DNA from 4 places in the Paenibacillus sp. 2KB_22 genome. Region 4 is predicted to be linked to each of the others. Evidence: riboswitches for the same ligand, from Rfam matches in the RefSeq annotation. Region 4 holds a riboswitch; each other region holds the start of a gene.
The links. A riboswitch is a leader RNA that binds a small molecule or an ion and turns the genes downstream of it on or off. The one in region 4 is predicted to bind cyclic di-AMP.
Positions count from the first base shown of each region.

Region 1: it holds a riboswitch for cyclic di-AMP, as region 4 does, so the genes downstream of both, AB4111_RS12640 (3D domain-containing protein) here and AB4111_RS09395 (hypothetical protein) in region 4, are expected to answer to the same signal.
Region 2: it holds a riboswitch for cyclic di-AMP, as region 4 does, so the genes downstream of both, AB4111_RS30445 (C40 family peptidase) here and AB4111_RS09395 (hypothetical protein) in region 4, are expected to answer to the same signal.
Region 3: it holds a riboswitch for cyclic di-AMP, as region 4 does, so the genes downstream of both, AB4111_RS06105 (C40 family peptidase) here and AB4111_RS09395 (hypothetical protein) in region 4, are expected to answer to the same signal.

Region 1 is NZ_JBFRHG010000002.1:386,402-389,513, forward strand. Features, by position in the region: gene AB4111_RS12635 (polysaccharide deacetylase family protein) at 1-682, shown strand, start outside; gene AB4111_RS12640 (3D domain-containing protein) at 790-1,461, opposite strand; cyclic di-AMP (ydaO/yuaA leader) riboswitch at 1,464-1,660, opposite strand; gene AB4111_RS12645 (amino acid ABC transporter ATP-binding protein) at 1,882-2,604, opposite strand; gene AB4111_RS12650 (ABC transporter substrate-binding protein/permease) at 2,591-3,112, opposite strand, start outside.
Region 2 is NZ_JBFRHG010000013.1:17,751-20,862, forward strand. Features, by position in the region: gene AB4111_RS30435 (c-type cytochrome) at 57-413, opposite strand; gene AB4111_RS30440 (GNAT family N-acetyltransferase) at 564-1,058, opposite strand; gene AB4111_RS30445 (C40 family peptidase) at 1,412-1,882, opposite strand; cyclic di-AMP (ydaO/yuaA leader) riboswitch at 1,886-2,023, opposite strand; gene AB4111_RS30450 (hypothetical protein) at 2,269-3,112, opposite strand, start outside.
Region 3 is NZ_JBFRHG010000001.1:1,437,181-1,440,292, forward strand. Features, by position in the region: gene pelA (pectate lyase) at 1-734, opposite strand, end outside; cyclic di-AMP (ydaO/yuaA leader) riboswitch at 1,163-1,294, shown strand; gene AB4111_RS06105 (C40 family peptidase) at 1,300-1,764, shown strand; gene AB4111_RS06110 (carboxymuconolactone decarboxylase family protein) at 1,865-2,194, opposite strand; gene AB4111_RS06115 (hypothetical protein) at 2,336-2,554, opposite strand; gene AB4111_RS06120 (hypothetical protein) at 2,678-3,007, opposite strand; gene AB4111_RS06125 (xanthine phosphoribosyltransferase) at 3,105-3,112, opposite strand, start outside.
Region 4 is NZ_JBFRHG010000001.1:2,118,522-2,121,633, forward strand. Features, by position in the region: gene AB4111_RS09390 (HAD family hydrolase) at 1-603, opposite strand, end outside; gene AB4111_RS09395 (hypothetical protein) at 731-1,129, opposite strand; cyclic di-AMP (ydaO/yuaA leader) riboswitch at 1,245-1,420, opposite strand; gene AB4111_RS09400 (glutathione peroxidase) at 1,791-2,270, shown strand; tRNA gene AB4111_RS09405 (tRNA-Leu) at 2,420-2,502, opposite strand; gene AB4111_RS09410 (urease accessory protein UreF) at 2,924-3,112, shown strand, end outside.

The DNA.
Region 1 (3,112 bases), on a different contig from region 4:
TTCTGATTCCGTGGAAGAAGAACAACTGACACTGGGACAGTTACGTCAAAAATATGCCGATACGTTCAAAACCAATGGTCCTTCAACGAAACAGGTTGCGCTGACATTTGATGATGTGCCCGATCCACGGTTTACTCCACAAGTGTTGGATTTGCTGAAAAAGTATAAAGTCAGAGCTACATTTTTCATCGTTGGTAGTCGTGCTGAGAAGCACCCCGATTTGGTAAAAAGGATTGTTAAGGAAGGGCACATTGTTGGCAATCACAGCTACAATCATCCAGAGTTCAGTAAGCTGTCGATGAATGCCTTCCGCAAACAAATTTTACATACCGGGGATATCATTCGCCATATAGCGGGATATACGCCCAAGATGATCCGACCTCCGTATGGAGACATTAATGAAGAACAGCTGAAATGGGCTGCCAGACAACATTATAGTATTGTGAACTGGAACGTTGACTCCCTGGACTGGAAAGGTCTTCCCAAGGAAAAGGTGAAAGATAACATTTTATCTGCCGTAAAACCTGGCTCCATCGTTCTGCAACATGCAGGAGGCGGTGTAGGATCCAATCTGAATGGCACGATTGAGGCTTTGCCTGAAATTATTGAGGAACTGCGTAACCGGGGGTATGAACTGGTTACCTTGGACGAAATGCTGGGATTACCGAAGGCCAAAGAATAGAATAACCGTCTCAGGAAATTATGAACATATTAAAAGGGTGCTGTTCAATCGCAAGTTAGCGACTGGCAGACACCCTGTTTGAATTCATTTTAGATGTAATTTACGCTCTACTTCAGAATGTACAACTCGATGTCCTGAAAACCAAATGTGCTTACCGACTGCTTGCTACCAGGGATGAAGATATCAATTCTGTGACCCTTGATTGCACTGCCCACGTCACGTGCTGTGGCTACAAAAGCCTGTTTTGGCAATCCTGGATGGCTGTGACCCGTTACCAGTACTTTGGTTCCAAGTGGAATCACACTTGGATCAACTGCAATCGTACCCAGTTCAAGGTCATTCCCGAAATAATCGACCGCACCCCATCCTCCATTTTCAGACGGATCTGCAGAGTATGCCGTTGCTTTCACGTTCACAGCTTTACTGTAATCGAATGTTTTCCCCCAGGCTTGAACCACTTTGTTATCTGTGTTAACATCCAAGCTTGCTGCGGTAACCGTTTTGGCTTGGGTCTTGCTCTCCGTCGCCGCGGCAGCTACATTGTTTGCCTTACCGGGAATCGTAATTTTCAAACCACCATAAATGTTGTAAGGCGAAATGTCGTTGTTTGCTTTAACTAACGTGTTAATTGCTACTCCGTATTGTTTCGATAAGGTGTAGAAGGTATCCCCCTCTTTGGCCACATGAACTGAATCGGCGTGAGCCGGAACGGCTTGAATGAGCATTGCTGTTGTCATTAATGCTACTGCTGTTTTGGCTATACGTTTCTTGTTAATCATGGTCTTCCTCCCTCATTGTGCCTGCGAAGTTAGTTGTCGGATTCGGATGAGGAGCCCACCCTATAGGTTCATCATTACATTTGAAACGATATGTACCCCTAATTCACCCCAAGCAGTGTGCTGTAGATCTTCCCCCTGCACAATCTGCATCGTTACATCCCCCGCACTCCCTGTCCGGAAGTTTCGGCAGAGTTCAATATATCACAATTTTGTAACCTGAACTTGTAGTAATTCTTACCAAATGGTTTTAACATGTGTAAGCACGTGTAAGAATACTGTATGCTCTAAAAGTGTCTGGCGAGATATTCCCTATATATTTGGTAACAGAATAGTTACTTTTTTGAATTCCATATATAATTATTTTCAAACAAAAAATAGCGTCACCGACTCGAGGTCAGTAACGCTATTTAATCACTTCATTTAGAGTACTTTCGCAAGAAAATCACGTGTACGTGAATTTTTCGGTGCTCCAAACACCTCATCAGGTGTTCCCTCTTCCACAATAACCCCGCCATCCATGAACAGGATTCGATCTCCCACTTCACGTGCAAAACCCATCTCATGTGTTACGATGACCATAGTCATACCGCCTTCTGCAAGACGTTTCATGACATCCAGTACCTCACCGACCATCTCGGGGTCCAATGCCGACGTAGGCTCGTCAAACAGCATGACATGAGGCTGCATGGCCAATGCTCTAGCAATGGCGATCCGCTGCTTCTGTCCACCGGACAGCTGATTCGGGAATGTATCTTTTTTATCATACAAACCCACGGTGTTAAGCAGATCAGCAGCAATTTTTTCCGCTTCCAGAGTGGATTGTTTCTTCACTTTAATCGGAGCGATCGTGATGTTTTGCTCTACCGTTTTGTGTGGGAACAGGTTGAAATGCTGAAACACCATACCCATTTTCTCCCGAGTTGCGTTAATGTTGTGCTTGGGGTCCGTGATTGACACGCCTTCAAAATCAATCTCTCCCGAGGTAGGCTGTTCCAGCAGGTTCAAACAACGTAAGAATGTACTTTTACCTGAACCGGAAGGACCGATGACCACTACAACCTCACCTTTGCCAATCGTCACGTTGATACCTTTAAGCACATCGTTATTTCCATAAGATTTGTGTAATTGTCTAACGTCTATCACTTGCACTCAACTTCCTTTCCAGTCGTCCCAGCAGCTTGGACAAAATGAACGTCATTACAAAGTAGATGGCTGCTGCAATCAAAAATGGACTCAAGCCTTGGTACGTAATGTTTTTGACCACACTTGCCTGATACATAATATCCACCATACCGATAACCGAGATAATGGAGGATTCTTTGATGATAGTTATGAATTCATTACCGATCGCTGGTAATACAGCTTTGAAGGCTTGTGGCAATATGATATATCTCATCGCGGCGCCTCTTCCCATCCCTAATGAACGCGCTGCCTCCAACTGACCACGATCCACACCTTGGATACCTGCACGGAAAATCTCAGCCAGATAGGCACCACTATTGATTGAAAGTGTAATGATACCTGCCTGAAGTGCCGTGAAGTTAATGCCAAAGCTCAGGGAAAAACCATAGTAAATAATCATCAATTGTACCAGCATCGGTGTGCCACGGATCACTTCAACGTAAGCTGTACCGATCCAGCGCAAGATTGC
Region 2 (3,112 bases), on a different contig from region 4:
GGCTCTTAAGTTCCCAAAAGGGGATTAAGGGCCTCTTTGTTATGTGCATGCAGAGATTATTTCTTCTCTGACAGCCACATGGCGATATTGGCAATCTCTTCATCCTGCAGTTTGCCCTTGAAGGAAGGCATACCGCCTTTACCTTTGACAATTGTAGTATAGATCTTCTCCAGATCATCCTGGCTACCGATGTTTGCCAGAGCAGGTCCTACGCCACCTTGAAGCTGATCCCCGTGACAGGAGATACAATTGGCTTTGACCAATGCTTCAGCCTGTCCGGCATCCAATGTTACTTCCGGCATGGTGGGCTTGGCTTCTTCAGCCACTTCTTCTTTCCCTGGAAGCGTAAACATTAAAACAATAGCTAAAGCGCATGCTGCAAAAAATACTCCGCTCATGATCCATTTGTGCATCCCTTATGTCCCCTCCAGAATGAAAGATCATCTAACCTGAAACTATCCATATCATTATAACGGAACCTGTACTGACATCATAGCATTTTGTGGGAAATTTTTGAACTAATCACATAACAAGGCGCAAATTAGGTTGTTTTGCAATGGATTTTAATCACGAGGCCCTTCATAAACCATACAGTGAAAGGGCTTTAAGCCGCTCGGGGTCTGTCGTTCGTATGTATCCTGAGTGACAAATCCACTTTTCAGATAGACTTGAATGGCACGAGCATTCCAAGTGAGCACTTCCAGATCAATCTCATTCATCGGATTTCGGCGAATGGCTTCCTGTACAAGGGCCGTGACAAAAGCTGTCCCTTGACCCTGACCACACAGCTCTGGATGCATGCCGAGGCCAATCCGAGTTACCCCTTGAAGTGGGAAGTATTGAGCAAATCCACATATACGATCGTTCTGATCCAGGACGGTCGCATATTGCTCTTGCCGCAACTGCGCATCTCCGAATTCCACTTCCAGTGCTTTCATCTGCTCCCAGGGGAGCCAGCTGTAGATATTATAAGGCGGATCATACTGCCAACTGCAGATGAGCTCCGCATGTTCTTCTCGCATGGGTACAACGTGAAAAGTCACAGGGGCTTCCTTCATACACTTGCATGCTCCTTTCCTTGAAACAGAACTCTTTGTCCACTCTACAAAAGAGCAGTTCATTTAGCAAGTCACCCTTACCAGAAAAAAAATGAAACAAAAGTTCTGTTAATTTCGTTTATATTATAACAGGATGGGTAAAAACATCATAAGGGCACGGACGAACGAACGCAAAATGAGCCTGTTGATGTCGCAGGATAGCCCCGAGGGTAACTTGCAACATGAATCAGGATGGAAGCACAAAAAAACCGCCGGATACATTCCTGCGGAGAATGTACCGGGCGGTTCTGTTATGCTTCTTGCTTCGTTCCAGTATGGTTAATGGTTACAGCATCATGTTGCTCAGCTTGTCCCTAGTCAAGGGCCAGTGATTCATATGCGTCCGTGCTCATAATCCGTTTAGCGCCAACATAACGATTGGCCCAGTAGTTTTCACTCAATGCACTGATCGTAACGCCTTTGGAAGAAGAGGAGTGTGCGAACTTTCCATCCCCTACAAAGATTCCTACATGTGATACGCCTTTACCTGTTGTATTAAAGAATACCAGATCGCCAGCTCTCATTTCCATGCGGGATACGGAATCGCCCATGTCGAATTGGGAACTGGATTGGCGTGCCAAATCAATACCCAATTTGTCGAATACATACCGTGTAAATCCGGAGCAGTCAAAGCCGTTAAGCGTTGTTCCCCCACTTTTGTATGTAGTTCCCATTGCTGAATCAATTACTTTATCCATTTTTGAATCTGCGAATGCGCTACCTGCACCAAGCGATAATGCGAATGTGATGCTAAGTACAGCTGCGGTTAATTTCTTCTTGAACAAGAGATATTCCCCTTCCAACGCCTGCGAGGTTAGCTTAAGGATTCGGTTGAAGGTCCCCTATGATCCCTCTGTAGCAAGATCAATTCACCCATAACTGGTTCCCCCGCTTCCCAGGTGCCAGGAATTTGGCTATGCTAGTTATGCACCTGCGAAATCAAGAAATGACGATTTAATTTTAAGTAGTTACAAATATGAATGTAAAGATTACAAAGTTGTTACTAAAAACTCACTGCGATTATTGTAACAGAGGAGTACGGCTTTGGCAACGTTTAGCAACAAATTTAGCAAAAAAAACCTCGACCTTTGACGGGGAAAGGTTGAGGTTTGCCTATTTATAAGTACATATTAGGCCATGAGTTTAACATGTGATGGTAACAATTTTTAAACTATGTGCTCTCACCTTTGGATATTTTGGACTGCCATAATCGGAAATGGCTGCATATTTTCCACAGATTCAATAGACATCTGGCAAGTGGATACGTCTGTTGTAGTATAAGTCCGGTAAGTCCCGTTAATAACCATGAGGCTGAAGTGAATGCCCCAAAGACGAGCAGGTGGACTCCGCCCAGCAGGAGTGCAATGCCGATAACGGCGATGAGATGACGCAGTGCAATCCAGAGTGCTTTGAGGGTGCCGTGAGCTCCGCCTTCTCCTTCTGGTGCCGACACACCGAACTGCATGTAGAGGATGACATGGTGGATGATCCAACCATATACAATCCAGGCAGCAACATAAGGTATACCAGGCAAAAGTAATTGAAGGGAATGAAATCCGTCCATGAGAATCGAGTAGAGCTTTGGTATGAGCCAGTATGCGGGTAAAAGTATCAATAATGTACGTATGGTGTGCAGCAGCAGCATCGGTTTCCACAGTTTTTTGATTCCCCGGACGAATGGGATGCGCTCTTCTGTAGAATTAAAGTGCTGAAGTGAGTAGAGCAGCCCTGCCTGAATGAGGGGGCTGATCAACATGCGAACCAGCAGCATGCCCCCCAGGATCCATAGATAACGATGAACCTCCGGATGGGTAGACAAGTTAAGTTGACTTTCCATTTTGAACAAAAGTGTACTTAGCTCCCCAGCATCAGAATCTGGATAGCGCAGGAGTAGTGGGACGACTGCCGATTGTACCATTCGATAGAAGAAATATCCCCAAATGAGTTGATAAAGAAATAAGAGTGCGGCAATGAACATATGCTGACGGACGAGAAACCAGCCTTCACGTATTTTC
Region 3 (3,112 bases), 680 kb from region 4:
TTGTTAAACCAATCCTCCGCTCCTTTAATGGATGCGGTAATTCTAGCGTTAGCAGGTCTCGTTTTCAGGAATTTAACAATCGTTACACTCTCTCCAGCTGTCAGTGATGGTACTTCGTAGATTCTTGCGCTCGCTGGTTTAAGAGAACCAGAATCATGTTGTTGTCCCCATGCTGTCAGCTTGCCGCCCGAAACGACTTGTGTATTTAGAATCGCCTCTACACCTTTGGCAACTGAATTTTTACTGCGATTAGCAAGTGTACTGTCGATAAACGAGAAATCACCTTTGCGTGTTGCTACTTCATCGAGCATGATCATTACATTAATCATTGCATCGTCATTGTAGGTAATATGCTTGTGATATCCGGAGCTTTGGTAGACTTGTGGCCACCCTCCGTTTGAATACTGCATATTGATCAAAAAGTTGATTCCTTTGATTGCAGCTGTGGAGTAGCGTGGATCATTCGTCTTTTTAAATTCCTTCGCCAATCTTCTAATTTCTGAGTATGTAGCCTTGTTGTCAATCGTGGACTTCGCCCACTCTCCACTTGTTTGTTTATAATCTTTTCTCCAACCTCCATCCGACAGTTGGTTCTTCAAAATATCTGAAATACTCGCTGTAGTACCCGATGCATCAGCAGCAGATACCGTCCCTACAGGGAGAACTGCAATTCCAACTGTTGAGAACACCATGGCGCATGCCAGGACAAAAGTAACTATTTTCTTTGCTTTCAAATGTAACACTCTCCCATGTTCATTGTAATAACATCCACAATTCTACCTTACCTATAAGACCAGTCCTCAACCTCCTTAATTTGAATATATAACACAATAAAATCAATTTTCATCCAATATGTGGATTGGATAATCAGATAATATGCAAAAAATCGATTATTGTCAATATATGCAACTTAATGAATATAATCTCTTAAATACTACATAACGGAATAGTTCTTTTAACTCATGACAAACCTATTTATTTATCCAAATTCGTCTCAAACGAATCAATAATGACGTTTTTGTCATGAATGATACCCAAACTTGATCCCTTCTTTCATGGAAAAACGTTAATTCCGCTAACATTGAGGTATTACGAAGGGGTTTAAAAGGGTTTGACAATTACGCATTTATGCAATATAGTTTCAAATAGTTACAAAAACTTAATTATTCATTTGCCGAGTTTCAGATTTGAAAACGGGGGAACCATTTTGGGTGAATTATTCTTATACATAGGAAATATAGGGAACCTTCTACCGAACCCTTAGCTAACTCCGTAGGCATCGAAGGGAGAACATTGATTTTGAAAAAACTGATTATCTCCATTTTTGGAGCGGCTGTACTATTTACATCCGGGGCAACAAGCACAGAGGCAAGCAGTATTAACTCCGTAGTGAACAACATGACAGGTATACCTTACAAGTGGGGTGGCACGACTCTGGCCGGCTTCGACTGTTCCGGGTTTATGAGATATATTTTCAACAAATACAGCATTGAATTGCCACGTACTTCGCAACAGCAAGCCAAAGCAGGTACTCCGGTAGCCAAGAGCAATGTTCGGACAGGTGATCTGGTGTTCTTTAATACAACAGGCAAAGGCATTTCACATACAGGTGTGTATATTGGCGGTGGACAATTCGCTCACGCTTCGAGCAGTAAAGGTGTAAGCATCACTAAGTTATCGAATCCATACTTCAATGACCGCTACGTGACAGCACGTCGGGTAACTGGACAGTTTATGTATGATAAAATGTTGGGTAAAATGTAGGTATGATATAGAAAGAGGAGGCTCCGGATTAACCCGGAACCTCCTCTTTTGTTTGGCTTGCTCTTTATGAGAACAGTCCTTGGACTACCTCCATCTACAATTAATGCAGCGCCTTCTGCACTCGCATCGCGCCCTGAGACAGGGCATGTCCGCCTCCTACAGCTCCGGCCACGGCTACGGTCTCCATGATCTCCTGATCTGTAGCGCCCTTGGCACGGGCTTCTTCTACATGGTAGAAGGTACATACCTCATTATTGGCAAACAATCCAATGCCGAGCGCAATTAGCTGTTTTGTCTTGGCATCAATCACGCCAGGTTGGAAACATTCTCCTGTAAACTCATGATACGACTTCACCACACCTGGCAGCACATCGCTTAATGCTCCAATCTGATCCTTATAGGCATGAACTTTATCATTCATCAATGTCATGGCTTGTAGCACACCCTCTCGGCTATAGTTACAGAACTTTCTCACTGTACCTATCTTCTCTCCCGAGTGAGTCAATTATGCCAAGAAATCATGGTAATTCCAAACATTTATACGCCCATACTTCTGACATAATGATCGTTGTTACTCACCAAGTGGACTCTGGCGCGGTTCGCTGAACAACTGATATCGGTATCCGCGATCCAACTTGACGACACGTCGATTCTGACGACGGATAAGTACCTGCTCGCCATCCCAGGCAACTACAATCCCGGTTACATCGTTAGATTCCAGTTCGTCCCGTACTACTCTGACTTTCTCACCTGACAGACGCAGGGCGTCCAATTCTGTATCACTAATCATGTTCATGGCTCCTATATTCCAAATTTATTTATTTACAAAAAGAGACCTAAATGAAAAGTCATTTAGGTCTCACGTGACTGTATTGGACTGTCATGTCATTCGAAATTATGTCCCGACTGAAAGTTACCGCTGCGCGTGCTCTTTGCTGTCGTTCTTCTCGAACCAAAAATCAAGCACTTTGGCGGACATCACACGTTCTTCAAGGTACTCCACTTGATGCGGTGTAAATTGTTCTTTCCAAGAGAAGGACAACTCTTCGCACAAGCCTACAATCGTCAGTAATTCTGACCAGGCAACATAGCGTTTGTACCAGAAAAATTGAGGATGTTCAATCATATAGGGATAAAGGTCATCGAATTCCGTATGTTTACAATCCAGGGCACGTTCAAAATGAACTTTCGATTCCGCCAGCTTATCATTAAAGAATTGTTCTGTTGCCGGTTGGTTCCCCATGGTGTTGCCTCCTCTCCCTAACATAACCCCATTATAAATGAAATTCGCGGTCATGCAAAGGCATAGTTCAAAAAATAGGCCCTATTCCTTTAAAATGTCACATTT
Region 4 (3,112 bases):
GTCTGGCTGGAATCTTCCATAACCCTGCATAATTCGAATCGTATGCATGCCCAGCTTCCGGGCAGGAATGATATCGTTATCAATCCGATCCCCGACCATGACGGCTTCCTCTGGCGCACAACCTGCCTGTTTCAAGGCTACAGCGTATAACTCTGGATCTGGCTTGGACACCCCTTCTTCAGCCGAGCAGGCCAGAACATCAACATACTTCCGCAGTCCGTAACTCTCCAGTCTTTCTTCCGTTCCAGGACTTTGATTGGCAATAATGCCAATGCGATAATACCGCGACAACTGCTGAAGAACGGAATCCGCTGAAGGAAAAGGACGTTCAAGATCTTTTTGAAACTTCAGCTTGTCCTGAATCTGTTTCTGATGTCCCTCGTCTTCAATGAATGTGCGGATCGCCACCCTCATAGGCCATTGCTCATATTTCTGGTAACAGTTCGCGAACAGTTCGCGTACCGCCTCAATCTTTACCGGATACCCCAAAGCACTGGCTTCGCGGACGAACTGTCCGATAATATCATCAACCGGCTCCCATTCGTCCACCAGTGTATCTCCAACATCAAAAAACAACCACTTTAATCCACTCACATCCGGCACGCCAATTCCTCCTTGTAAGCATAAAAAAGAAGACTCACCATCATGCATGAGTCTCCTCAAATTTCCGTTTATCGATACTTTCAATTATAACAGGCACCTTACACCTGAGCAATCACAAGCTATGGCATTAACCATTGAGGAGAAAGCCGACCTCTCCGTTAAGCGAATATACAATCCGGTCTGCACCCATTCCCCGATAGATTCCCTTCGGATGGCTTTGCTCCGTAATGACGCACAGGGATTTCGATGTCCATGATCGACATATCTGTAAATAACGACAGGTCAGGTTCAGGCTATTCTCGAAAATAAACACGTTGCCCACACTGCCCTGCGGCAAAAACCATTTTTGAGCTGCAGCCGTATTCATGCGAATGACATGCTCTACTCCGATTCTACGGAGTCTGCGCTCTTCCCCTGCACTGTTGGTTAGAACGGCAAACGGCATTTTTTTGTACATCAGCAATTTGATAAATTTGCGTCCTGCTTCATTAGGAGCAGTCACTAAGATCATCTCAGTATCCATCATTCGTTCCTCCCTTGGCGTGAAAAGACAACAAAAAAGAAGCGTGGGGGACCAAGGCCTCCCGAACGCTTCTTAAAGAACCCATGGCGAAAACGCCATGAATCAGCGTACGGCTTGTTGCCTCTCCCTTTAACGCTTACGAGGTTAGCTGACGGATTCGGGCGCGAGAGTCGCCCTATTTCCGGCTGTCACCGGAAAATTCACCCCATGAATGCCTACTGTCCAAGACAGCGCATTCTGTTGGTTCCCCCGTTTCCCACTCATGAATGAATGGAAACTCAGCGATTAAAACATCGTTCGTATATCTTAAGTTAAGATCGAGCGATATTATCGTTTGTTTCGTTTTTCAAGTACAATTTAGTTTAAATTGAAATTACGTTATGAATCATACACCCGTGCCATGGCGGTGTAAAGTCCGGACAGATCACCGAATCGACAGATTTTCGCCATTATTCATATATAATAACGCTTACAATATGGTTATACTCTATCTACCTCTTCAAGGCTATCTAATTCTCACTCTGGTGAAAATCACTTCGCAATTCATTCACGCAATCTGCACAACTTGCCTGTTTTGATTCATTTAACACCATATAAGTTTTGCATTAATTAATTGCAACCAATATAATAAGAGGTATCAGATGATATCATGGAGGCGATTGAGATGACAGTCTACGATTACAAAGTGAATACCCTTCGCGGTCAAGAAGTTGAAATGTCCGACTACCGTGATAAAGTGTTACTGATTGTGAATACGGCAAGCTCATGCGGACTTACTCCTCAATTCAAAGGTCTGCAAGAACTGCAAGACAAGTTCCAGGATGCGCCATTTGAAGTCCTTGGTTTTCCAAGCAACCAGTTTGCACAGGAAAAAGGATCTTCCGACGATATCGCCGAGTTCTGTCAGATGAATTATGGCGTAAGCTTCCCGATGTTTGAGAAAATTGATGTGAACGGCTCAAGCGCTCACCCTCTCTTCCAGCACCTTAGCAAAGAAGCACCCGGCCTGCTCGGCTCCAAAGCAATCAAATGGAATTTTACCAAGTTCCTCGTGGATCAGAACGGACAGGTAGTTAAACGTTATGCTCCCAAAACAACACCTGACAAAATTGAAGAAGATATCAAGAACTTGCTGCAAAAATAATACATGGGCCGCCATAGCTGGAAGGGAAGGTACAATCGTCCCCGGTAATGGATGGCCTTTTTTTCTCAAACCTTGATGTCAGACTGTTCAAAAAAGCAAAAAAAGAAGCTTTCCATTAATGGAAAGCTTCTTCTTAATCGTTCATATGATGCGGTCGAGAGGACTCGAACCTCCACGGGCATACGCCCACTACCCCCTCAAGATAGCGTGTCTGCCATTCCACCACGACCGCATGTCGTAAATAATCGGCAACAGAATTGATTATACCGGGTTCAGAACTAAAAGTAAAGTATTTTTTAAACCTTCTTTTTGGGTAGGCATTTTCCTCAAAAAACGCATATTCTCGTCATGTTTATCCATGAACTGCATATCATTAGATTCGATCCCCTCTTTTTTCGGCTAGAGCCGATTTTGTTGATTCATTATATATAGTCCTCCCTGCAACTCACAACTTACATTATACGTAATATAAAATAACACATATAACTGAATTTAGATTTAATACATTAAATCCCACCAATTCTATTGACAAAATGCGGACATTTATGGGATGATAACTATCATATAATTCGGATTTTCAAACATAAAGCAAACAAAAAAGAATATAAATGTCACTTAATATGACATTTAACGAACACAGGAGGCGAATGATTGTGAACCGTGGGAATAAGCTGCTCGATTATGTCAAACTGCTTGATTCCTCTATTCAGGTTGGAGGGTTTACCCATTCCTTCGGCATGGATATCCATATCAGGGAGGGTACCATTCGTAATGCTGAAGATCTCGAATCATTCATGCGTTGTCAGTTGCATCCCAGCATTGTTCGTCTTGAAGGCATGGCC